DNA from 4 places in the Exiguobacterium sp. s194 genome. Region 2 is predicted to be linked to each of the others. Evidence: predicted binding sites of a transcription regulator. Region 2 holds the regulator's gene; each other region holds the start of a gene.
What was found. The regulator LexA, encoded in region 2, represses DNA repair genes until DNA is damaged. The targets are predictions, from matches to a motif close to CGAACATATGTTCG.

Region 1 (6,127 bases), on a different contig from region 2:
AAGGCGCCCTTCTTACCCTTCGGGCGAGTGTATGGGAAGACCGGCAGGATCCCACGGTCAATCAGCAGCTTGGCAATGGCCGGATTTTTATAGGCGGAGTCGGCGGCGAACGGTTGAATCAGGCGGTCGGAGACCTTGTCGAGCAGATCGGGGAACGCTACACTATCGTGCACGTTACCCGGTGTGACGATAGCACCGAGCACGAACCCATGGGCGTCGCTCGCCGCATGGACAGAGTAAGCGAACTGCTTCTCACGCTCACCTTTTACGTAATATCCACTCTCAGGGTCTGTCGTGCTGACCTTGATTTCCTTCGTCTCCTCCGCCTGATTCTTTTTTGGCCCTAAGGGCTTCTTTCCACTTTCTTCGCGGTCTCGCTCGACCTCGGCATCGAGTTGTTCCTGATAGTGTTTCACCTCTTGCCGGACGGTCTTCTTGACGAGCTTCCGCTTGTTTGCGTTCGCTTTGACGTGTGTCGAGTCTACGAATAGGACGGCGCGATCGATGAACCCTGCGTCCGCAGCCTGTTCAAGGATATGATAGAAGATGTCATCGAATAAGCTCGTGTACTGGAACCGACGCACATAGTTCTTCCCGAACGTCGAGAAATGTGGCACCTTGTCCGTGAATCCGAACCCGAGAAACCAACGGTATGCGACGTTCGTCTCGATCTCACGAATTGTCTGTCGCATGGATCGGATACCGAACAGGTACTGAAGGAAGGCCATCTTGATCAGAACGACAGGGTCGACGCTTGGCCGGCCACGGTCCTCAGAATATAAGTTCTCCACGAGCGGATAGATGAACTCAAAGTCGATCACCGCCTCGATTTTTCGGACCAGATGGTCTGCTGGCACAAGCTCGTCGAGCGTGACCATCTCCAGTTGTGTCCGATTGGTTTCCGATTCTGTTGATTTCCTGATCATCCGATTCGCCTCCATAATTGTTTCTATATCTCTCATTATAAAAAAGCGACGACGGTACGAAAAGAGGGATTGATGCGTGGGCCGACTGCGGGCACGGCGAGACTTCCAGGGGATTAGCAAGCAAAGGGAGACCCAGCAGCGACAAAGTCGCGATGCGGCTCCCTGCTTGCCCCCAGAAAAGCGAGCTGTGCCCGGTCGGGCAAATAAAAAAGACTGCAGACAATGTTTTGTCTACAGTCTGGGAAGAGTATAATTACTCTTCCTTTTTTGAAAAGTCGAGGAGCGAAACTTCGTTTCGTGACGCAGACTTCGAACAACCGCTAGGGCGTTAGTCCATTGATTGTTCCACGTGAATGATTGCCTCGAACGGCACATGGATGATCCCGTCCCGCTGATTGGCCAGCTCGACGGTCCGCTCCATATAGTTCGTCCGGTGCACAAAACCCTTGAATCGTTTCATCTCCCGCTTCTCCACATATTTTACCTCTACCAAATCTCCGCTGAAGATCGCGTCGTTCAGCACATTCTCATAGACCGATAGGACCTGTTCATCGATATCTGGCATCTCAATTTTTTGAATCTCTTTATAGTATTTCGTCAGTAGCGCCTTGTGCTCGGGCATGAGGAATGGGATCCATTTCAATTCGCCCCGATCGCGATACATCGTCATAATAATTACCCCTCTCCATAAAACGAACGTTTGTTCTTATTTTATACCCGATTTACCTCGCTTGAACAGCCTTTTTCGTGATTGGTAATCCGTTCGTCCTGTTTCCGTACTCTAGCTCGCTGGTCGTCGGTGCAAGGGACGTCAAAAAAATGACGCGCCCTCCGGCCCGTCTTCCTTCGCTTTAGGCTCAAAGCGAGGCTTTTCGCTCGTTGGCTACGGAAGCCTGGACCTATGTGCGCTCTACGCATTTTTTTGAGGCTCTCCCTGCGGTCGCCCTTGCACCGTCTCCCGACGCTCGCTGCGTTTCCGTCAACAGGACGCACAACGGTGTTCGTTCTGAGGACAGCTTATCCGAAAGGGGACAAACCATCATGGAACTATCCGCCATCATCGAGGTCATCCGTATCAAACAAGAGGTTCGCGAGGAAATGGTCGCCCTCGAGCACGCCATCATCCATTCGCCGGACAGCGCCCGACAAATCGGGTCATCATTCATCGGGGACGACGACCGTGAAGTTTTCCTTGTCATTATGCTCAACACGAAGAACCGGGTCATCGGTGTCCACCGGGCGCACGTCGGGAGCGTCAACTCGAGCATCGTCCACCCAAGAGAGGTCTTCAAATGCGCCATCTTGAACAACGCCTCGTGCCTCATCGTCTGTCATCAGCATCCGAGCGGGGACCCGACCCCGAGCCGGGAGGACATCCTCGTCTCCGAACGGTTACATGAAGCGGGGGACCTCATCGGCATCCCGGTGCTCGACCATCTCATCCTCGGGTCGGACGAGTCGTACGTCAGCATGAAACAGCGAGGTTACATGGGTTGAACGGAATGGAGTGGGGCCGGGGGACCGGTCCCGGTCCGTCCGGTAAGGGCACGGACGAAAAACGTACGTTTTTCTTTGACGGGATGGGCGACTCGCGTTGCTCTCGCCTGGATCCGTGGGGCGGGATCCGGGAAAAGGTCCGTTTTCGTATAACGAAAACGAGATGGTTCGTGTGTGAAAATTGGACGTTGTTTTGGTCTGTCTCATAAGAAGATTGTTTGATGAAATGGTAGAAGTGAAAACACGGTTTGTTTATTGAAAATGATTATGTTTTCTAAACAAGCCCTAGGGCTTGTTTGAAACAACACCAGGGCTTATGTGAAACTAGGTGAGATGTTGCTTGCGTAAATGCGAGATATCATGAGGCTATCAAATGGAGAGGACGATTCAGATGGATAAATTCCAACTAGACCAACAGACGATGGACGAAATGACGGAGGTATTGCTACGCCGCCTCCCGGATCGGTTAAACGTTAAGAACGGGGAATTTAAACTTGTGAGTATGGATATCCTATGTGATGTGAAAGAAGGGGAGTTATTGACAAGAAGCACAGTTTTTTTCACCACCAATACGCTTCGAACATATGGTCGACCGTAAGAATTTTCTAGATGTATACATGTAGATTTGTATACGTGTATACATGTATACGCGTATACATTTTTGAATGGGAATCGTTTCTACTAGTGTATGGATGAGGACTGAACTGTCTTTTTACGGGGAATCGTTTTAGAGAGAACCGGAAGGGGGAGGCGTGACGGACGAGGGGCTGCTTGATGACTATGCGTTCGAAGGATTGGATCCGTTCGTCCGGACCGTGTTCTCGGAACTGATGGAACATCCCGAGTGGATGCGTGTCGTCGACAGGCAACATGGCGTCGAGAAGGTCGTCCGGTTCGATGAAGGACGGAACTCGCCTTACTTCCGCATGGTGATCTATCTGGATGTAGAAGAACGTCCGATCAAGATCGTGTATCTATATGGGACATGGGTGGTGGCGGATGGGGACGTCCGCTTCGTCGTCTCAGAGCTATCCAAGGGTATATTCGAGTATGAACTCATGCATGTCCATTGGCTCATCAAGTATCGCTTCGAGGATTGGGGCGTGTCTGAAGACGGGGCATGGGAGAAGGAATGGTGATCCGGGCTCATGCGTGAGCGTCTAACGCCTTGTGGCGAAGTCGCTCATCGCACCGCTGCCTCCCTGACGGCCCGATAACAAGAGCTGCTGGTTCACCGCCGCATCTCTATGTTCCTGGCCCTTTCTGACGGGAGGCACGGAGCGTAAGAACAACACTAAAAGCAAGAACGTGGGCTTGTCTATCGACAAGCGAGGGAAACCATTCAGTCGAATGGTTTTTTGTTTTTACCTAGAGGCACTTTACTTTTCAAATCAGCTGTTTATCAATGGCTCTTAGAATAAGGATTGAGAATGAAAGAGTCTGCGTCGACATGTCTTCTGAATCGAGTGATTGATTTTCTATTCAAGTTTGGAGCATGTGTACATTGTATAATACAATATATGTAAATGATGAGAAGGTAGGGATTTACATTGTACAAAGCTCTATTAATTGCAGTCAATGAGCAACGTGACCATGAGATATCTGCTCTTCCGAATACGTTAAACGACGTAAGAGAAATCAATCGATTATTGACAGAAGAGCCCGCCGTATTCGGTAAATCTGACGTCCAGATTTTATATGGGAATTTGACCACCAAGTCAATGTTAGACCATGCATTACATAGTTTTTTTGGAGATGCGTCTCCAAATGATGTCTTATTTCTCTACTGGGCAGGCCACGGGGGGTTCAGTCAAACCAATGCGTATTTCATTCCATATGATGCAGGTATTCATGCTATAGGTGACACCAGCATCAACATGTCCGATGTCAGAGACCATATCGATCAAACAAAGGCCCGCACAGTCTTGAGCTTTTTTGATACGTGTCATAGCGGTGCGCTCATGCGATCAATCGACAATCTGATGGAGAGAGGGCTTGAAATTAAAGGGTCCGGTAAGTTCGTCATCGCAGCGTGCACGGAAAATCAGTTGGCTTGGGATCGAAACGGGCATGGAGCCTTCACAGATCATTTGATCCGTGGCCTAGAAGGTGGGGCGACGAACCTGAGCGGGGAGATTGATATCTACACGCTCTATGCTTACGTCAGCCGGGCTCTCTCGAAAGAATTCGAGAATCAACATCCTGTCTTAAACAGCACGCTCTCCGGTCCACCTGTCATCATCAAGAATGTAAAGACGAGACAGGCCGAGTCGAATTTGTCACCACTCTTTGACGGTGGACAACGGGTGATCGACAATTCTGGAGACTGGTTTCTATTGGGAAGTTCGAGCGCACGTTACTTCTCCTATCGCTACAACAGTTCTGACAAGGCATACAGCTTGATCTTGAAGGCCGAAGACAACTCGAGAGGGGTCGAGGAGGTGCTCAAGCAGATGTGGAAAACTGAGCAACCTTTCGCGATTGAAGATACGGCTGAATATGTCCGCGTGGCCGAGGTGAATGTGGAAGTGGTCGGGGGTGAAAAAACAATCAACCTCAAGCTGGTCTCGAGTGAAGACAGACATGGCAGTCATATGTTTAGTGAAATGACAGTCAATGGTATTAAACCCGATGAAATCGCTAAGCTGAGAATCGATCACTATCTATTCAACAAAGAAGTTCCAAGACATGTCAGAATGGATCATTCGGAAACACTCATTTACGGGAATCCATCCGACTATGAGGTGTCCAATCGGTTAATCCCGGATTTGCTTGATCAGCATGTCACCCTGGAATGTATCAGACTACACCTCATAGCGGTCCTTGTATTCAAATCAATTGTGTCTGAAGTGAGCTCATTGCATTTATTTGTCGAACGCGGTGCCATCACGAGGATTACCATCGAAGGTAGGCGGCCCCGCGTCTACTCGAACGTCAATCCGTCAATAGTGTCAGTGGACGAACCGGTACATTTTTCATTGGACTATTGATACGATCCGCGTACATGAGTAAGCGAAAGACCATCAAATCAGAGAAGGCGGAGAGGCCAGATGAAACATGCCTTACCGGACACACGTTGGCTATATGAACAACTTTTGAACCATGGGCAACAGACCGCTGTCGATGACTTTGCGGCTAAATGCCCTATGCACGGGCAAGCGGAATTCGTAGCACAGTTATGGGAGACGGACGCGGAAATCGGAGGGATCGGCGGATACCAGCTTCCTAAAAACCCGATACAAAATCCGTTTCCCGGCGGAATGGAACGAACTTTATATAGGCCGTTGCAGTATGCGGCGAGCGAACTAGAGCGGGACGTAGCGCATGGGGCGCGATACATCGTTCAATATGCAGGCATGCACCTGGAGGCCGTGACACGTCAATATTTGATGCGATCGCAAAAGCTCGGGTCGCTTCGACACTCCCAGTCCACCTTAGGAAAAGCGGTCCATCAAATCGCCAAGCTACGAACGATAGATGAAAAGACGATTCAGAGCCTACTTGTATTCGTACGTTTGTACAACATGTCGAAACATGAGGTGAACCAAGACGAATCGAGAGACCGTCTATTCAGTGCGGAGGACGCACTGATCGCTTATCTGTCTGCTCGTATCCTAGGCTTCCGGTTGTTGACCGAGATCGGTTTGGTTCCATCATAAGCATGGTCATGAAACAACTGATGTCCTGACACCTCTTGATCAATG
Region 2 (6,127 bases):
TAACAAGATGATGTTCGATGGTTCTTCAATCGAAGGGTTCGTACGCATCGAGGAATCAGACATGAACCTCTATCCAGACCTTGACACATGGGTTGTCTTCCCGTGGACAGACGGCAGCGGTAAAGTCGCTCGCTTGATTTGTGATATTTATACTCCGGACGGAAAACCGTTCAGCGGTGACCCGCGCGGCAATTTGAAGCGTAACCTCGAGCGCATGCAGAAGCTCGGTTTCACAGCATTCAACGTCGGACCAGAGCCTGAGTTCTTCCTCTTCAAGAAAGACTTGAACGGCCAACCGACACTCGAACTTAACGACCAAGGCGGTTACTTCGACTTGGCACCGGTCGACCTCGGCGAGAACTGCCGTAAAGAGATCGTCATCGAGCTCGAAAACATGGGCTTCGAAATCGAAGCATCACACCACGAAGTCGCACCAGGTCAGCACGAGATCGACTTCAAATACGCAGATGCGGTCACGACGGCTGATAACATCCAAACGTTCAAACTCGTCGTCAAGACGATTGCAGCGAAATATGGTCTTCACGCGACGTTCATGCCGAAGCCACTCTTCGGTGTCAACGGTTCAGGGATGCACGCCAACATGTCGCTCTTCAAAGGTGACACGAACGTCTTCTACGATCCGAACGGCGAAATGGAACTCTCTGACACGGCTCGCGCCTTCACGGCAGGGATTCTCGAGCATGCCCGTGCATTCACGGCTGTTTGTAACCCGACTGTCAACTCGTACAAGCGTCTCGTTCCTGGTTATGAAGCACCTTGCTACGTAGCATGGAGCGCGCGCAACCGTTCACCACTCGTTCGTGTACCAGCGGCCCGTGGTCTCTCGACTCGAATCGAAGTACGTTCGGTCGACCCGGCAGCAAACCCGTACCTCGCTTTGGCCACACTATTGGCTGCAGGTCTCGATGGAATTGAGAAAGACATGACAGCACCGAAGCCAATCGACAGCAACATCTACGTCATGGATAAGCCAGAACGTGTTGCTAACGGGATTGACGATCTTCCGGCTACGCTCTTCGACGCGCTCGAAGTACTCCGTACTGACAAAGTCGTCATGGAATCGCTTGGCGAGCATATCGGTGAGCACTTCCTCGAGTTGAAAGAAATCGAGTGGGATATGTTCCGTACGCAAGTAACAGAGTGGGAACGCGATCAGTACATGACGCTCTACTAAGTCGATGAACTGGGGACGTTAACCCTACCAATCAGAGTCCTGAACGAGTCTTCGCAAGAAGAACTCATTCAGGACTCTTTTTCTATCGTTCTATATAATGGGGAAGAATGTATGGCTAGATGAGCGGACTAGACGAAACTGAAGGAGATGGAAGACGTGGCCACACCGTTGAAAGAGGTATATCATGAGGATTTTTTGCTAGGATTTGGGCGACGGATTCAATCCGTGTACCCATCGTTTGATATACAAGCATTTGTCGCATCGATTGTAGATGAGTCATGGGAAGCGTTAGCGCTGAAAGGGCGTATGCGCCGTATTTCGACAAAGCTCGGGGAGTACTTACCTCAAAACTACGAGTCAGCTATAGATGTATTGGTTGAAATTGCAGACGATTGTGTCGGCTTTCCATATTTATTTTTTCCCGACTTCGTAGAAGTGTATGGACAGGCGGAAGAACATTGGGAACGCTCGATGTCAGCACTCGAACTCTTCACGCAGAAATCGTCTTCTGAATTCGCAATCAGACCTTTTCTGCTTCGTGATTCGACGCGAGTAATGGATCGCATGATGGCATGGGCCAAGCATCCGAATGAGCATGTGCGAAGATTGGCAAGTGAAGGCTGTCGTCCTCGTCTTCCGTGGGCGGAGTCATTACCGATGTTCAGAGAAAATCCGGCTCCCGTGTTTGCGGTTTTAGAGTTATTGAAAGAAGACCCATCATTATATGTAAGGAAAAGTGTCGCCAACAATCTCAACGATATCTCGAAAGATCACCCGGAAGCCGTGCTCGAAGTCTCGCGTCGATGGCAAGGCGAACATCCTCATACCGATTGGGTCATCAGACATGCGTGCCGAACATTGATCAAATCCGCACATCCTGACGCCTTAACGCTGTTCGGTTATACGCAAGAAACGGATTTGACCGTCAACGCATCGATTTCGATACATCCGAACGTGCTCAGCATAGGAGAGACGTGCGAGATTCAGTACGATGTGTCGATTCGTCCAGGCGATGGCGCCTATATTCGGGTCGAATACGCCATCGATTTCATAAAAGCGAACGGGAAAGCGAGTCGTAAAGCTTTTCTGCTAGCGAACAAAATCGTCCCCGGGGGTGCGCGACTTGTAGCGAACAGGATGCACAGTTGGGCAGATTTGACGACTCGTCGGCATTATTCAGGGGAGCATCGTGTCGTTTTGCTGGTCAATGGACGAGAAGTGGCAGAACATCATGTCATGTTGCATAAAAGTTATTGAGCTTCTATATAATAAACAGTTCAAAAAGGGCAACCCAGTCTCTACTAGACGGGCTGCCCTTTTAGGTGTATGGCATAAATGTTTGGCTTAAAAGGCACGTTTGAAGAACGTGGACGCATAGTCGAGCGTCGTATGTAGCGTCGTCGCGAAAACGAGTCCGAAGAAGCATGCGGCCCCGTTCAGGTCGAGCCACGATCTGACAGCTTCCTCATACGGCGTGAACGTGAGCACGAGCGTGAGCGGGAAACCGAGATAGATGACCCGGATCAGATCGCTCAAGAGCGGAAAATGCGAGAATAACGACCGATGGGGCATAATCTTCACATAAGGGAGCCAAAAGCCCCGAAGCGGTCCCCATCGATAATAGGCGTCCGACTTTAAGTCAAGGTCCGGGGAGAGCCAGAACGTCCCGATTAGGGCGCCGAATAGGAACATGGTCGGAATATCGATGTCAATAAAAGGCGTGGCAATCGCAAGAGCACCGATTGCCACGAGATTCGTACGGGTATGTGTCTTGCCACTCGCCATTAGTGAATCGTACGGTATACACCGATGACCTTCCCTAAAATCGACACGTTATCGAAATACATCGCTTCGAGTTCATCGTTCTCCGGTTGAAGACGGACTTTCGAAGCTTCTTTATAAATCCGCTTCACTGTCGCTTCGCCTTCATCCGTCATGGCGACGACAATCTCTCCATTGTCGGCCGTGTTCTGTTGGCGGACGAGGACACGGTCCCCATCCAAGATGCCGGCGTTAATCATCGAGTCTCCCGATACCGAGAGCATGTAGACGTTGTCGGAACCGACGACGTGGGCCGGGAGCGGGAAGTGCTCTTCCACGTTCTCGATTGCCGTGATTGGCGTACCGGCCGTGACTTTCCCGATGACCGGCACGTACATGACGGCATCATGGTCTTCCACGACTGACATCTCTTCATCTAAAATTTCGATGGCACGTGGCTTCGTCTTGTCACGTCGAATCAATCCACGCTTCTCTAGACGGTCCAAGTGGCCGTGGACGGTCGAGCTCGATGCGAGTCCGACTGCCTCTCCGATTTCACGAACGGAAGGTGGATACCCTTTCGCCCGGACCTCGGCTTTTATAAAATCAAGAATCTGTTGTTGTCTTGCTGACATTTTTTTCAATGGATTTCACCTCGATTATGTCGAATAACCTGCGAACGCATCCTATTCTTTATGGGTTTAGTTTAACACAAGAACACATGAGCGCACAAACATTCGTTCGTTTTTTTCCACTTGACCGAACAGAAGTTCTTGTTTTATGATGAGAACAGATAAACGAACAGACGTTCTCGAGAACGTGTATTCTTATTCCCAGGAGGTAATCGTTATGAGAGACACAATCAATGGAATCATTTTAGTCGGCATGTTGGCACTTGGAATGTTCGCGTTTTATATGGTCGGGGAAATGCGCCACGATGTCGAAGTCGTCGCGACCGAACCAGTAATCGAGCATAGCGTCGAAGAAGAAGTCGCCTTGACGGAGGCCGAGTCGCTCGAGGCACAGCTTCTCGCTGAACGCGCTGAGAAAGAAGACGACAAGACGACGTGGTTCGCCGCCGAATAATCTTTTCTGATTGCGAACAGCCCCCGAACCTGTGTATCGTAGAGGGCGAATGGAAAGAAAGGAAGTGACGGGATGCGAGTCGTCATTTATTGTCGCGTGTCGACGAACAAGTCCACGCAAGAGACGTCACTCGGTCGCCAAGCGGACGAACTGACGCGGATGGCGAAACGTCTTGACGCTGAAATCGTCGATGTGATCAGTGAGCAAGAGAGTGGGTATGAGGTCAATCGGACGGGGTTGCTCGATTTGTTGGAGCACGTCTCGACATCTAATCTCGATGCCGTGCTCGTGAGCGATGACAGCCGCCTCGGACGAGGGAACGCGAAAATCGCCATCTTGCATACGCTCATGAAACATAACGTCCGCTTGTTGACGATGCAATCGTCCGATGAATACGTCGTCTCGGATGCCGAGAAGATGGTGCTTGAAATCGTCAGTGTCGTCGAGGAATACCAGCGTAAAATCCATAATGCGAAAATCTCACGCGGCATGCGTCGGGCGGTCGCGAACGGGTTCAACCCGCACCGCAACATCCAACATCACGATCAAGGCGGTCGGAGCCGAATCGAAGTGCCGATCGAAGAAATTGTCCAACTGCGCGAGCGCGGACTGACGTTCGCTGAAATTGCCGCCACGCTACGTGGTTTTGGCTATGAGGTGTCGAAAGCGACCGTGAACCGTCGTTATTTGGAGCACGTATCAGTGCCAGAAACTTGATTCCTGCTCGCTGATTTTGTACAGTAGAAGAACAAATTCAGTAGAGAGGGGGCGAGCCTGATGCTAGCACCTGAACAGTTGGAGCGAATCAATTTTCTCGCCAACAAAGCCAAGACAGATGGACTGTCATCAGAAGAGATGGATGAGCAGCAAGCGCTGCGCCAACAATATTTGCAAGCGTTCCGCCAATCATTCAAATCGCAAATGATGGGGATGAAGGTCGTCGATCCGGACGGGAACGACGTAACGCCTGAAAAATTGAAAGACGAGCAGAAACGACATCGCTCGGAGTGACCACGAATGCACATCCTATTTCATATAGGGTGTGCATGTTTGTTATACGCGAACGGCGATCAGGGGGACTTAATGGACTGATTTTGGACGAAAGGAAGTAAACGATTCCATCTAATGTGTTATACTAATTAATTAGTTGTGACACACGAATGAGTATGCTAAAATATGACGGGTAGAAACTTTGTAACAACAGAGAGGATGAAATTAGTGGAAACAACTACTAAAGAATTATTAGCGATTAACTCGATTCGGACGCTCTCGATTGATGCGGTCCAAAAAGCGAACTCTGGTCACCCGGGGATGCCGATGGGTGCGGCTCCGATGGCGTTCACACTTTGGACGGATAAGATGCGTCACAACCCGAAAAACCCGAACTGGTTCAACCGCGATCGGTTCGTTCTTTCAGCGGGACACGGTTCGATGCTCTTGTACTCGCTTCTTCACTTATCTGGTTACGACCTTTCACTCGACGACCTCAAATCGTTCCGTCAAATGGATTCGAAGACGCCTGGACACCCAGAGTACCGTCACACGGCTGGTGTCGACGCGACGACTGGACCGCTTGGCCAAGGGATTGCCATGGCAGTCGGTATGGCGATGGCTGAAAAGCATTTGGAAGCGACTTACAACCGTGATGAGTTCAAAGTGGTTGACCACTTCACATACGGGATTTGCGGAGACGGTGACTTGATGGAAGGCGTGTCGGCAGAAGCTGCCTCACTCGCTGGTCACTTGAAACTCGGAAAGCTCGTCGTCCTTTATGATTCAAACGACATCTCACTCGATGGCGACCTTCACAAGTCGTTCTCAGAAAGTGTCGAAGATCGTTTCAACGCTTACGGCTGGCAAGTGATTCGCGTTGAAGATGGCACGGACATCGATACAATCGCGAAAGCAATCGACGAAGCGAAGGCGGAAACGTCGAAACCGACCCTCATCGAAGTGAAGACGGTCATCGGTTTCGGTTCACCGAACAAGTCAGGGAAATCGGCCTCACACGGCGCGCCACTCGGCGAAGCTGAAATCGAGCTCACGAAGCAGTTCTACAAGTGGGAAGGCGAAAACTTCTACGTA
Region 3 (6,127 bases), on a different contig from region 2:
TGGTGCACCGACGTCACCGAGTTCAAATATGGCGCCGGAAGGAAGGCATATCTGAGCGCGATCATCGACCTTTATGACGGCTCGATTGTCGCCTATCGCATCGGGAAATCCAACAACAACGCGCTCGTCTTCCAGACGATGATCCCAGCCATCGCGGGGCTCCGTTCAGGAGCGAGTCCGATGATCCATAGCGACCGGGGGTTCCAATATACCTCGAGAGGGTTCAAACGCATGGTGGAAGACGCGGGGCTGACCCACAGCATGTCCCGGGTCGGACGTTGTCTCGACAACGCCCCGATCGAGGGTTTTTGGGGTACCCTGAAAGTCGAGATGTACTATTTGCGTGAGTTCCAGGCCTACAGCGAACTTACATCAGCCATCGAGACCTACATATCGTTCTACAACCATGATCGTTTCCAGAAACGACTGAACGGCTTGAGCCCTGTAGAATACAGGTCTCAAGCCGCATAGTCCGGTTTTCATTATTTGCCCTGTCTACTTGACGGGGAGCAGTTCAATATTTTCCGACGGACCTTTTCTTTTATCAAGCATCATTCTGCTTCATGGATCCATTTGTAGCCGATTCCCCAAACCGTGAGAAAATGATCATCGACCGGAAAACCGGACTGGCGGATTTTTTCCCGAACATTTCGCACATGCGAATCGATGGTCCGCCCTTCCGTCTCTGAGTCGAATCACCATTCCTTCTCCCATGCCCCGTCTTCAGACATGCCCCAATCCTCGAACCGATACTTGATGAGCCAATGGACATGCATCACCTCATATTCGAATACACCCTTGGATAGCTCTGAGACGACGAAGCTGACGTCCCCATCCGCCACCACCCATGTCCCATATAGATACATTTTCTTGATCGGACGCTCTTCCGCATCCAGGTAAATCAATACCCGGAAATAGGGCGAGTTCAGTCCGTCATCGAACCGGACGACCTTCTCGACGCAATGGTCCTTGGCGACGACACGCATCCAATCGGGATGTTCCATCAGTTCCGAGAACACTATCCGGACGAACGGATCCAACCCTTCGAACGCATAGTCATCAAGCAGCCCCTCGTCCATCACGTCTCACCCCTTCCGGTTCTTTATAGAACGATTCCCCGTAAAAAACCAGTTCAGTCCTTGTTCATGAACCTACAGAAATGAAGACTTTCAAAAAAATGTATACACATATACATGTATACAATGATTCCTTTTTCTTATGTACGACGATTCCGTCGAATCATATTGGTATTGAAGAAGACGGTGAGGTGGGTCAAGCGCTCTCCTTCCTTCACATCACAAAGCAGATCCATGCTCACAAGTTTTAAGTCATCAAAATCTTCTTGAAGCCGGTCAGGAAGGCGTCGAAGCAATACCTCCGTCATCTCGTCCATCGTCTGTTGATCTAGTTGGTAGCTGTCCATCTGAATCATCCTCTCCTGTTGATAGCCTCATGATACCTCGCATCCAAGCAGGCAACATCTCGCCTAATTTCACGTAAGCCCTGGTGTTGTTTCAAACAAGCCCTAAGGCTTGTTTAGAAAACATGGTCATTTTCAATAAACAAACGCTCTTTTCACTTCTGCCATTTCATCAAAAAAATTATGCGACAGACCAAAATAACATCCAATCTTCACACACGAACCATCTCGTTTTCGTCATGCGAAAACGACCCTTTTCCGGATCCTGCTCTATGGATCCAGGCGAGAGCACGCGAGTCGCCCCTCTCGTCAAAGAAAAACGCACGTTTTTCGTCCTTGCCCTTACCGGACGGACCGGGACCGGTCCCCCGGCCCCACTCCATTCCGTTCAACCCATGTAACCTCGCTGTTTCATGCTGACGTACGACTCGTCCGCACCGAGGATGAGATGGTCGAGCACCGGGATGCCGATGAGGTCACCCGCTTCATGTAACCGTTCAGAGACGAGGATGTCCTCCCGGCTCGGTGTCGGGTCCCCGCTCGGATGTTGGTGGCAGACGATGAGGCATGAGGCGTTGTTCAGGATGGCGCATTTGAAGACCTCCCGTGGGTGGACGACGCTCGAGTTGACGCTCCCGACATGCGCCCGATGGACGCCGATGACCCGGTTCTTCGTGTTGAGCATGATGACGAGGAACACTTCACGGTCGTCGTCTCCGATGAACGATGCGCCGATTTGTCGGGCACTGTCCGGCGAGTGGATGATGGCGTGCTCGAGGGCGACCATCTCCTCGCGAACCTCTTGCTTGATACGGATGACCTCGATGATGGCGGATAGTTCCATGATGATTTGTCCCCTTTCGGATAAGCTGTCCTCAGAACGAACACCATTGTGCGTCCTGTTGACGGGAACGCAGCGAGCGTCGGGAGACGGTGCAAGGGCGACCGCAGGGAGAGCCTCAAAAAAATGCGTAGAGCGCACATAAGTCCAGGCTTCCGTAGCCAACGAGCGAAAAGCCTCGCTTTGAGCCAAAAGCGAAGGAAGACGGGCCGGAGGGCGCGCCATTTTTTTGACGTTCCTTGCACCGACGACCAGCGAGCTAGAGTACGGAAACAGGACGCACGGATCACCAATCACGAAATAGGCTGTTCAAACGAGATAAATCGGGTATAAAATAAGAACAAACGTTCGTTTTATGGAAAGGAGAAATTGTAATGACGATGTATCGCGACCGAGGTGAGTTGAAATGGATCCCCTTCCTCATGCCCGAGCACAAGGCGCTGCTGACGAAATACTATAAAGAGATTCAAAAAATTGAGATGCCCGATGTCGATGAACAGGTCTTATCGGTCTATGAGAATGTGCTGAATGACGCGATCTTCAGCGGGAATATGGTGGAGGTGAAATATGTGGAGGAGCGGGAGATGAAACGATTCAAAGGGTTTGTGCACCGGACGAACTACATGGAGCGGACCGTCGAGCTGGCCAATCAGCGGGACGGGATTATCCAGGTGCCATTCGAAGCAATCATTCACGTGGAACAATCGATGGACTAATGTTCTGGAGGTTTTCCGAAGTCTGTGTAGCGAAACAAAGTGTCACTCCTCGACTTTTCAAAATTCAAAAGGAAGAGTATGATTACTCTTCCTTTTGAATTTAATAAAATAGCAATCATATTAAAGGACTTATGTCATCTGAAAACCGTATCTTCTCAAAAAAATTGCATAATTTTAATGTTGCTCTAACTCATCAAGAGACTTTTTCTTGAAAATTGTTTCAATGTCACGCAATGTTAATTTTTCTTTAATTAGAGTATTTGCAATATGTTCTTTATGAAAAAGATTTGGCTCTTTATCCTTCGTTAAAACAGAACGAATCATTCTTAATGAACTTGTTGCTTCCAATGCTAATTTTCTAATATCGGATGTATCGATGTGAAATAATCCTCTTGATTGTGGTAATGCATCTTTACGGATTGTAGTTTTTTGACTAACTACGGCAACATCAATTGATGCACCCTCTGGTAATGGTATGCTCTCTGTCGTCCATTTTCTATGTCCATCTGCTTGTCTGCATGCGTCACTATATATAGGATCATCTTTATCTTCTTGGGTCTTTGCTTCAAATACGAAAAATTTGTCCCTGATGTACCATATTCCATCTGGGGTCGTATCTCCCTCAGGAAGAAGTGACTCAAAGCCAAGAACCACACCTAACTGTTTCAAGCCTTTTTCAAATTTTTTTGCGTCGTCATTGCTGACTAATTCCATCACTTGTTTCATGTGTTTCTCAAATGAACCCCCAAATAGTCCTAAATCATTCAATAACGTTTCTACATTTTCTGTTTGTGTCGCAAGATAGAAATCGACTTCTGGAATATCTTTTTCCATAGGGACAGTACGAATTAAGTCTGCCATCCACGTAATTCCATGGGAGAGTTTTAAGGCGGAAGAATAATAATTTCTATCAAGATTGTCATCAATATCAATAAATTTCTTAGACAAATATGCTGTATTGCCTCCAATGTAATACCACCAGGCACGATACCCATTTAAATCTTTACCACCACTCAAATTCTCGTGTATTAATTTTACTTTTTCAAGAGCTCTATCTAGCTCTTTTTTCCACAATGCATAAGAAAAATCAATTTCATTTTCAACATTGAGTATCAGCTTTTTCACTGCGGGCTTAGGTTTTTTTTCAAATTCCTCACGAATTTCTATGATAGCCTCATTGATTCCAGAAAAGTATTCTTTATCGTTTACAAAATCGTTCATAAAATCAACCATTTCATCAACCGATTGAATCATCGCCGAGTTACTAAGCCCAAACTCAATCTCCGCTTGAATCTCCGGATGAAAACCAACTAAATTCTCTTTCTTCGAACAAAATTTTAATAAATTGGGATCGAGCATGATCACGTTTGCAAAATCATCATTAGATCGCGTGCATCTTCCCAGTGCCTGGGTGATTCTCGTTTTCACCAGTTCTCCTAAGACAGCATTTGCATTTAATCTATTCCACAAAAAACCTTCTTGCAAGTTCGTTGCTTCAGGCATTCCATATATGATTTGTAACCGGCATATGTCTCCAGATAAATCTATACCGTCATATCTATTAGTCAAAATGAGAACCACTTTTTCTCTTGTTGTAAATGGTTCTAAGCTGTCTTCTATCGATAGAGAATCTAAAATAGTAAAATCGGGAAGCTCGATTTTTAGTTTTCTAACAAAAATATTAGCAGTTCGATTATCTGGGCAAAGCACCAGTGCCCTACCTTGATTTCGAATCGCGCCAAACGCTACTTTAACACTTTCATCTTGGGTGAGAATTCTATTTGGAAATAAGATTAACCTTCTTCCGTTACTATACTTATCCCATCCTTTAGGAACTGGAATTTTTCTGATTTTTCTAACCCCCGAAATTCTCTCCAACTCTCCTCCTTCTCCTAATGTTGCAGACATATAAATCCTTTGTTTTGCATTGTTAAAAGCTGAATGAGTTTGTGTAGGTGGGATTAGAGGTCTAATATTAATCTCTCCCAATGAGAAGAACATCTGACAAGCTTCTAAATTCTGACTGATTTTCGACCATGGATACTTTGCATTACCGCATTCAGATATATTAGCTTCAAGTAATTCGATTAATTGAGGGAGTTTATCTAGATACTTTGGATACGGTATAAGATCATACATGGATTTATAGCCTTCACTTCCTCCATTCATCAGTTTAATGTAAGTATATTCGGAAATATCTTCTTTAAATAATTCAATGATACTTTCAAAAACTTCTTTATTGTCTTGTCTTTTAATTTCAACTGTCCACAGGGATGAAATATAATTTTCTGCGGAATGCGCATCATCTAAAAGAATCGTACTGGCATCATCCATTTTATATGGATTTGTATTAAAAACAGCACTATATGTAGTCACTCCAATAGCTTTACTGGTTACATAATTTCCATATTCACTTTCAGAATAATTATTTTGCGACCCAATGAGCAAACTTACTGGCAATCCATATTCTTGACCCTTCAAGTAAACTTGTTTCGCTAATTGTTTAGTCGGACATAAATAAAGTACTCGATCTTGGTGACATCTTCTTCTATATTCAGCAATTAATAACCCAATAAGCGTTTTACCAGTTCCCGTAGGCAGCTCTATAGCAACATCAGAACCTGTCTTAAAGTCATTATAATATGCGCGTAAAATGTCGGCTTGCTGAGACCATAAGCCTTTAATATTTGGAATCTGTAATTCTCTAAATATTGTTTCAGGGTCTTTTTCGACTACCTTTACAACCTTCGGCTTGATGAATTCAAATTTTTTCCTCACAAAACTCAACTCCTTTTTTTGATTTCTTATTCTCATAGAATATAAATCAGAAATTTATAAAGACTTGTATTACACCTCAAACTGACTTTTCGATTACTTGTTTTCTATTTGATTATTAATATATCCTTCTAAGAATTATTAAATGTAGTTTATCCGAGCAAGAAACCCTTAAGCAGTGTCTCAAAAAGCATGTATTATCAAATACGCATAGAGGAATATTCGTTCTGAAAACATGTTTACAGGTGCAAAAGTCTTGTTAGTTTTTTAACAAGTCGTCACTCTATTAATCATATTTTATTTTTTTCAAACAAGACTGTTGAGGGGATTCCTAAAGCGTAGGAAATGAAAATTTTGTTGCTTCAAAACACAAAA
Region 4 (6,127 bases), on a different contig from region 2:
CCAGCCTTTATACAGATTTTCGCGGTGTGCCTCGTCCATGTTCGGTTCGAACTGGTGGTCGAGTTTCCACTGCTGTTTAATCTCAGCTTGGTCTTTCCAGAACCCGACGGCGAGTCCGGCGAGGTAGGCGGCACCGAGGGCCGTCGTCTCGCTCACTTCCGGACGTTCGACCGGCACGTTCAAGATGTCCGCTTGGAACTGCATGAGGAAGTTGTTGTTGACCGCACCACCATCGACGCGGAGTGTCTTCAACTCGATGCCAGAATCTTGTTCCATCGCCGTCAAGACGTCGCGCGTCTGATAAGCGAGTGATTCGAGCGTCGCCCGGACGAAGTGTTCTTTCTCCGTACCGCGTGTGAGGCCGAAGATGGCACCGCGGACGTCCGAGTTCCAGTACGGGGCACCGAGACCGACGAAGGCAGGGACGACGTAGACGCCGTCAGTCGTTTCGACACGGTTGGCGTACTGTTCCGTATCTTTCGCCGACTTGAGCATGCGGAGTCCGTCACGGAGCCATTGGATGGCCGAACCAGCGACGAAGATCGATCCTTCGAGTGCGTATTCGACTTTGCCGCCGTAACCCCAAGCGATCGTCGTGAGCAACCCGTGGTCCGATTTAACGGCTTCTTCGCCCGTGCTCATGAGCATGAAGCAACCTGTCCCGTACGTATTTTTCCCTTCGCCAGACTCGAAGCAAGCTTGACCGAAGAGGGCAGCCTGTTGGTCACCGGCCGCACCGGCAATCGGGACTTCGAATCCGAAGAAGTGGTACGGGATTGTGTTGGCATATACTTCACTCGACGGTTTGACTTCTGGGAGCATCGATTTTGGTACCGTCAAAATCTCGAGGAGCTCATCGTCCCACTTCTGCTCATAGATGTTGTACATGAGCGTCCGTGAGGCGTTCGAGTAATCCGTGACGTGGGCGTGACCGCCTGAGAGTTTCCAGATGAGCCATGTGTCGATCGTCCCGAAGAGGAGGTCGCCGGCTTCCGCTTTCTCGCGCGCACCTTCGACGTTGTCGAGAATCCATTTGACTTTCGTTCCTGAGAAGTAGGCGTCAATCAAGAGGCCTGTCTTGTCGCGGAACAAGTCCCCGTGTCCGGCCGCGTTCAGCTCGTCACAGATGCCAGCCGTTTGCCGCGATTGCCAGACGACCGCGTTATAGACTGGGCGTCCTGTCGACTTCTCCCAGACGACGGCCGTTTCCCGTTGGTTCGTGATTCCGATGGCCGCGATCTCTTTTGGATCGATATCAGCCGACCCGAACGCCTCGGCCATGACGGCGAGGACAGAACCCCAAATCTCGTTAGCGTTATGTTCGACCCAGCCCGGTTTCGGGAAGTATTGTTTGAACTCACGTTGCGCGACCGTGACGATTTTCCCGTCATGGTCGAAGATGATGGCCCGTGAACTTGTCGTTCCTTGGTCAAGTGCTAAGATATAACGTTTTTCTTTCTCCATATGAGAGTGCCTCCTTAGAAATTAGAAAGATTATGGGACAAGAATGCCGTAAACCAATGCGGCGATGACCGCCCCGATGATTGGTCCGACGACCGGAATCCATGAATAGCCCCAGTCCGACGTCCCTTTGCCTTTGATTGGAAGAATCGCATGCGCAATCCGCGGCCCGAGGTCACGTGCCGGGTTGATGGCATATCCCGTTGTACCACCAAGTGAGAGACCGATCGAGACAACGAGGAAACCGACGATGAGCGGATTCAAGCCGTCCGTGAACGTGTTGGCCCCGAATGACAAAATTCCGAAGACGAGAACGAACGTACCAATGATTTCCCCGATCAAGTTGAACGGCGTGCTACGAATCCCTGGTGCGGTCGAGAAGGTGGCCAGTTTGGCACCCGGATCGTCGGTCACATCATAGTGCGGTTTGTAGTGCACGAACACGAGGACGGCCCCGATGAACGCCCCGATAAACTGTGCCAAGATGTAGGCTGGCACATCAGCCCAAGGGAATGAGCCTGCTGTCGCGAGCCCGACCGTGACGGCAGGGTTCAAGTGCGCCCCTCCGTAGATTCCGGCTGCGTATACCCCGATCATAACAGCGAAGCCCCAACCGAACGTGATGACGACCCAACCTGCGTTCTCCGCTTTCGAATGACGGAGGACGACGCCGGCGACGACACCGTTACCGAGCAAGATGAGTAGCATTGTACCAATAATTTCGCTGACGAATGCTGACATGTGATACTCCCTTCCTTCCATATTAAATTTGGCTTACCACTTCATTATATGCCCCAAATGTAAGCGTTTCAAAACCGAATATGCAAAAAAAGCCACTTTTCTTATGAAAAGTGGTTTTGATTGACAATACGCCGTTTGAAGTCGAGTCCAATCCCGACAAGAAAAGCGAGCAGGACCGCCAAACTGACGTACGCGAGCGGCGCATAGACGGCGGCACCAAGATCGAGCGCGATTGAGGTGATGACGGCCATATACAACCAGGCGAGTCGGTTAGAGATCTCTTTATCGTGATAGCGATTCGTGAGCGTGGCGCCGAACGGGGCCCCGATGAAAGCGCCGATGACCAACGCGAGCGGTGTCACGTAGTCGAGCGACAGCGATGGGAGATAACCGACGAGTCCGCCGAGCGAGATGAACAGGACGGCAGCCAGGCTCGTCCCGACCCCGCGATGTGTCGAGAAGCCGAGCCAACTGACGAGGAGCGGGACGATGATGAAACCGCCACCGATACCGAGCAGCGCCGACAACAGCCCGGCCATCATCCCGATGACGAGGGCGGCAAGCAGCGATGATTTTTTCGGCTTCTGCGGTTTAGATGTTTTCTTTAATAGCGTAACGGCAAAATAAGATAGGATAGCCAGATAAAATAGATTGAGCAACCAGTCATACGTGCCCGAGATCGAGAGGACGAGCCGGCTCGACAGCTGCGCCGTGACTGCACCGGCCAAGCCGACCGTGATGCCTGTTGACCAGGACACGTTGCCGAGCGACGTATGTTTCTTGGCGCCGGACAGGCTCGTCCCGACGACGAATAGGAGCGACGTGGCGACGGCCTCGGCCGCCGAATATCCACTAAAGAGCAACACTGGGACGATGATGACCCCGCCGCCGATGCCGAAGAAGCCGGACAAGGCGCCGACGACGGCACCGAGCGGGAGAAAGAGAAGCGACCACATGACGACCAACTCGTTTCTGTTTAGATTCACTCTCCATGATAACGAAAAGCGGAACGATTTGGGAAGCGTGTCAGAAGCGAATATTTGTTCGTGTATGTGATATAATCAAGCCAATATGCAAGGTAAAGAAAGCGAGGAATATACATGGATAAGATTAGCGTTCCGTTCGACTTACATTCAGAATATAAGCCGGCCGGCGACCAACCGGAAGCGATTCGTCAGCTCGTCGAAGGAATCAATCGCGGCGACCGGTATCAGACGTTGCTCGGTGCGACCGGCACCGGGAAGACGTTCACCGTATCGAACGTCATCCAAGAAGTGAAGAAGCCGACGCTCGTCTTGGCCCACAACAAGACGCTCGCCGGACAGCTCTACTCCGAGTTCAAAGAGTTCTTCCCGAACAACGCCGTCGAATACTTCGTCAGTTATTACGACTACTATCAGCCGGAGGCGTATGTGCCGTCGACCGACACGTTCATCGAGAAAGATGCCTCGATTAACGATGAGATCGATAAACTCCGCCACTCGGCGACATCGGCCTTGTTCGAGCGGGACGACGTCATCATCGTCGCCTCCGTCTCCTGTATTTACGGTCTCGGTAACCCGGAAGAGTATAACAGTCTCGTCTTAAGTCTCCGCGTCGGCAAAGAGATGGGGCGCGACCAGATGCTCCGCAAACTGATCGACATTCAATATGAACGGAACGATATCGATTTCCAGCGCGGCCGTTTCCGTGTCCGCGGGGATGTCGTCGAGATTTTCCCGGCGTCACGTGACGAGCAGTGCTTGCGCGTCGAGTTTTTCGGTGACGAAATCGACCGCATCCGCGAGATGGACCCCCTCACCGGAGAGATTATCGCCGACCGGGAGCACGTCTCGATCTTCCCGGCGTCCCACTTCGTCACTCGTGACGAGAAGTTGCAAAAAGCAATCGTCAACATCGAGGCCGAGCTCGAACAGCAGCTCGAAAAGTTCCGCGAAGAAGGCAAACTGCTTGAAGCACAGCGCCTCGAACAACGGACGAACTATGACCTCGAGATGATGCGCGAGATGGGCTACTGTTCAGGCATCGAGAACTATTCACGTCATTTGAACTTGACGGAGGCAGGGGCGACGCCGTACACGCTCATCGACTACTTCCCGAAAGACTTCTTGCTCATCGCTGATGAGTCGCACGTGACGCTCCCGCAAGTGCGCGGCATGTACAACGGCGACCAGGCCCGGAAACAAGTGCTCGTCGACCACGGTTTCCGTCTCCCTTCGGCCAAAGACAACCGACCACTCAAGTTCGACGAGTTCGAGAAGAAGTTGTCGCAAGCGATCTTCATCTCGGCGACACCGGGTCCTTACGAGCTTGAACATACACCGAACATGATCGAACAGATCATCCGGCCGACGGGTCTACTCGACCCGACGATCGAGATTCATCCGATTAAAGGACAGATCGACTACTTGATGGATCAGATTCGCGACCGCATCAAACAGGACGAACGCGTCCTCGTGACGACGCTCACGAAAAAGATGGCCGAGGATTTATCGGACTATCTGCGTGAAGCGGGCATCAAGGTCAACTATATGCACTCGGAAATCAAGACGCTCGAGCGGATTGAGATTATCCGTGACCTGCGTCTCGGGAAATACGACGTCCTCGTCGGAATCAACTTACTGCGGGAAGGACTAGACATCCCGGAAGTGAGTCTCGTCACGATTCTAGACGCCGACAAGGAAGGGTTCCTCCGTTCGGACCGATCGCTCATTCAGACAATCGGGCGGGCGGCGCGGAACTCGAACGGGCACGTCATCTTGTTCGCTGATAAGATGACCGACTCGATGACGCGCGCGATTGAAGAGACCGACCGTCGTCGCTCGATTCAAGAAGCTTATAATGAAGAACACGGCATCACGCCGCAGACGATCCGTAAAGAAGTACGCGGCGTCATCCGCGCGACGGTCGACGCCGAGGAGGATGTGCTCGAATCACTCAGCTCGATGAAGCCGGCTGAACGTGAGGAAGCCATCGCCAAGCTAGAAGAAGAAATGAAACAAGCGGCCCGCGACCTCCAGTTCGAACGGGCGGCCGAATTGCGTGACTTAATCTTGGAGTTGAAGGTAGGGAATTAAATGGCTGAAAAGAAAAATGCGATCGTCATCAAAGGGGCGCGCGTCAACAACTTGAAAAACATTGATATCGATATTCCACGGGACCAGCTCGTCGTCTTGACGGGCTTGTCCGGTTCCGGTAAATCGTCACTCGCGTTCGACACCATCTACGCCGAGGGGCAGCGCCGTTACGTCGAGAGTCTATCGGCCTACGCCCGTCAATTCCTCGGACAGATGGACAAACCGGACGTCGATACGATTGAAGGGCTGAGCCCGGCCATCTCGATCGACCAGAAGACGACGAGCCGTAACCCGCGCTCGACCGTCGGGACGGTGACGGAAATCTATGACTACTTACGTCTTTTGTTCGCTCGCATCGGGAAACCGGTCTGTCCGCGTCACGGTATCGAAATCTCGAGCCAGACCATCTCACAGATGGTCGACCAAGTGATGGAGCTGCCGGAGAAGACGCGCCTGCAAATCCTGGCGCCAATCGTCTCGGGCCGCAAAGGGACGCACGTCAAAGTGTTCGACTCGCTCAAAAAGGAAGGGTTCGTCCGCGTTCGTGTCAACGGCGAGACGATTGAACTGACCGATGAGATCGAGCTTGATAAGAATAAGAAACATTCGATCGAAGTCGTCGTTGACCGTCTCGTCGTCCGCGCTGACGTCGAAGGTCGTCTTGCTGACTCGCTTGAGACGGCGCTTCGTCTTGCCGACGGTCGGGCCATCATCGATAAGATGGACGGCACCGAGCTCTTGTTCAGCGAACATCACGCTTGTCCGATTTGTGGGTTCTCGATTGGCGAACTCGAGCCGCGCATGTTCTCGTTCAACTCACCGTTCGGCGCCTGTCCGACGTGTGACGG

Region 1: KNP85_RS13975 (YolD-like family protein) is a predicted target of LexA. The motif match lies at 1,620-1,633, and genes of this name have one in related genera.
Region 3: KNP85_RS14285 (YolD-like family protein) is a predicted target of LexA. The motif match lies at 2,599-2,612, and genes of this name have one in related genera.
Region 4: uvrB (excinuclease ABC subunit UvrB) is a predicted target of LexA. The motif match lies at 3,236-3,249, and genes of this name have one in related genera.

Annotation. Positions count from the first base shown of each region.
Region 1 is NZ_JACSLT010000012.1:13,127-19,253, forward strand. Features, by position in the region: gene KNP85_RS13970 (IS1182 family transposase) at 1-926, opposite strand, end outside; gene KNP85_RS13975 (YolD-like family protein) at 1,255-1,596, opposite strand; gene radC (RadC family protein) at 1,968-2,423, shown strand; gene KNP85_RS13985 (hypothetical protein) at 3,176-3,562, shown strand; gene KNP85_RS13990 (caspase family protein) at 3,974-5,413, shown strand; gene KNP85_RS13995 (hypothetical protein) at 5,474-6,082, shown strand.
Region 2 is NZ_JACSLT010000005.1:54,925-61,051, forward strand. Features, by position in the region: gene glnA (type I glutamate--ammonia ligase) at 1-1,195, shown strand, start outside; gene KNP85_RS07330 (DNA alkylation repair protein) at 1,352-2,452, shown strand; gene KNP85_RS07335 (metal-binding protein) at 2,540-2,980, opposite strand; gene lexA (transcriptional repressor LexA) at 2,980-3,600, opposite strand; gene KNP85_RS07345 (hypothetical protein) at 3,806-4,042, shown strand; gene KNP85_RS07350 (YneB family resolvase-like protein) at 4,115-4,759, shown strand; gene KNP85_RS07355 (DUF896 domain-containing protein) at 4,820-5,053, shown strand; gene tkt (transketolase) at 5,252-6,127, shown strand, end outside.
Region 3 is NZ_JACSLT010000012.1:83,757-89,883, reverse strand. Features, by position in the region: one part of gene KNP85_RS14310 (IS3 family transposase) at 1-471, shown strand, start outside; partial or broken gene KNP85_RS14305 (winged helix-turn-helix domain-containing protein) at 552-695, opposite strand; gene KNP85_RS14300 (hypothetical protein) at 696-1,079, opposite strand; gene KNP85_RS14295 (hypothetical protein) at 1,217-1,423, opposite strand; gene KNP85_RS14290 (JAB domain-containing protein) at 1,809-2,264, opposite strand; gene KNP85_RS14285 (YolD-like family protein) at 2,636-2,977, shown strand; gene KNP85_RS14280 (DEAD/DEAH box helicase) at 3,152-5,755, opposite strand.
Region 4 is NZ_JACSLT010000002.1:232,656-238,782, forward strand. Features, by position in the region: gene glpK (glycerol kinase GlpK) at 1-1,464, opposite strand, end outside; gene KNP85_RS03115 (MIP/aquaporin family protein) at 1,495-2,202, opposite strand; gene KNP85_RS03120 (sulfite exporter TauE/SafE family protein) at 2,304-3,188, opposite strand; gene uvrB (excinuclease ABC subunit UvrB) at 3,303-5,279, shown strand; gene uvrA (excinuclease ABC subunit UvrA) at 5,280-6,127, shown strand, end outside.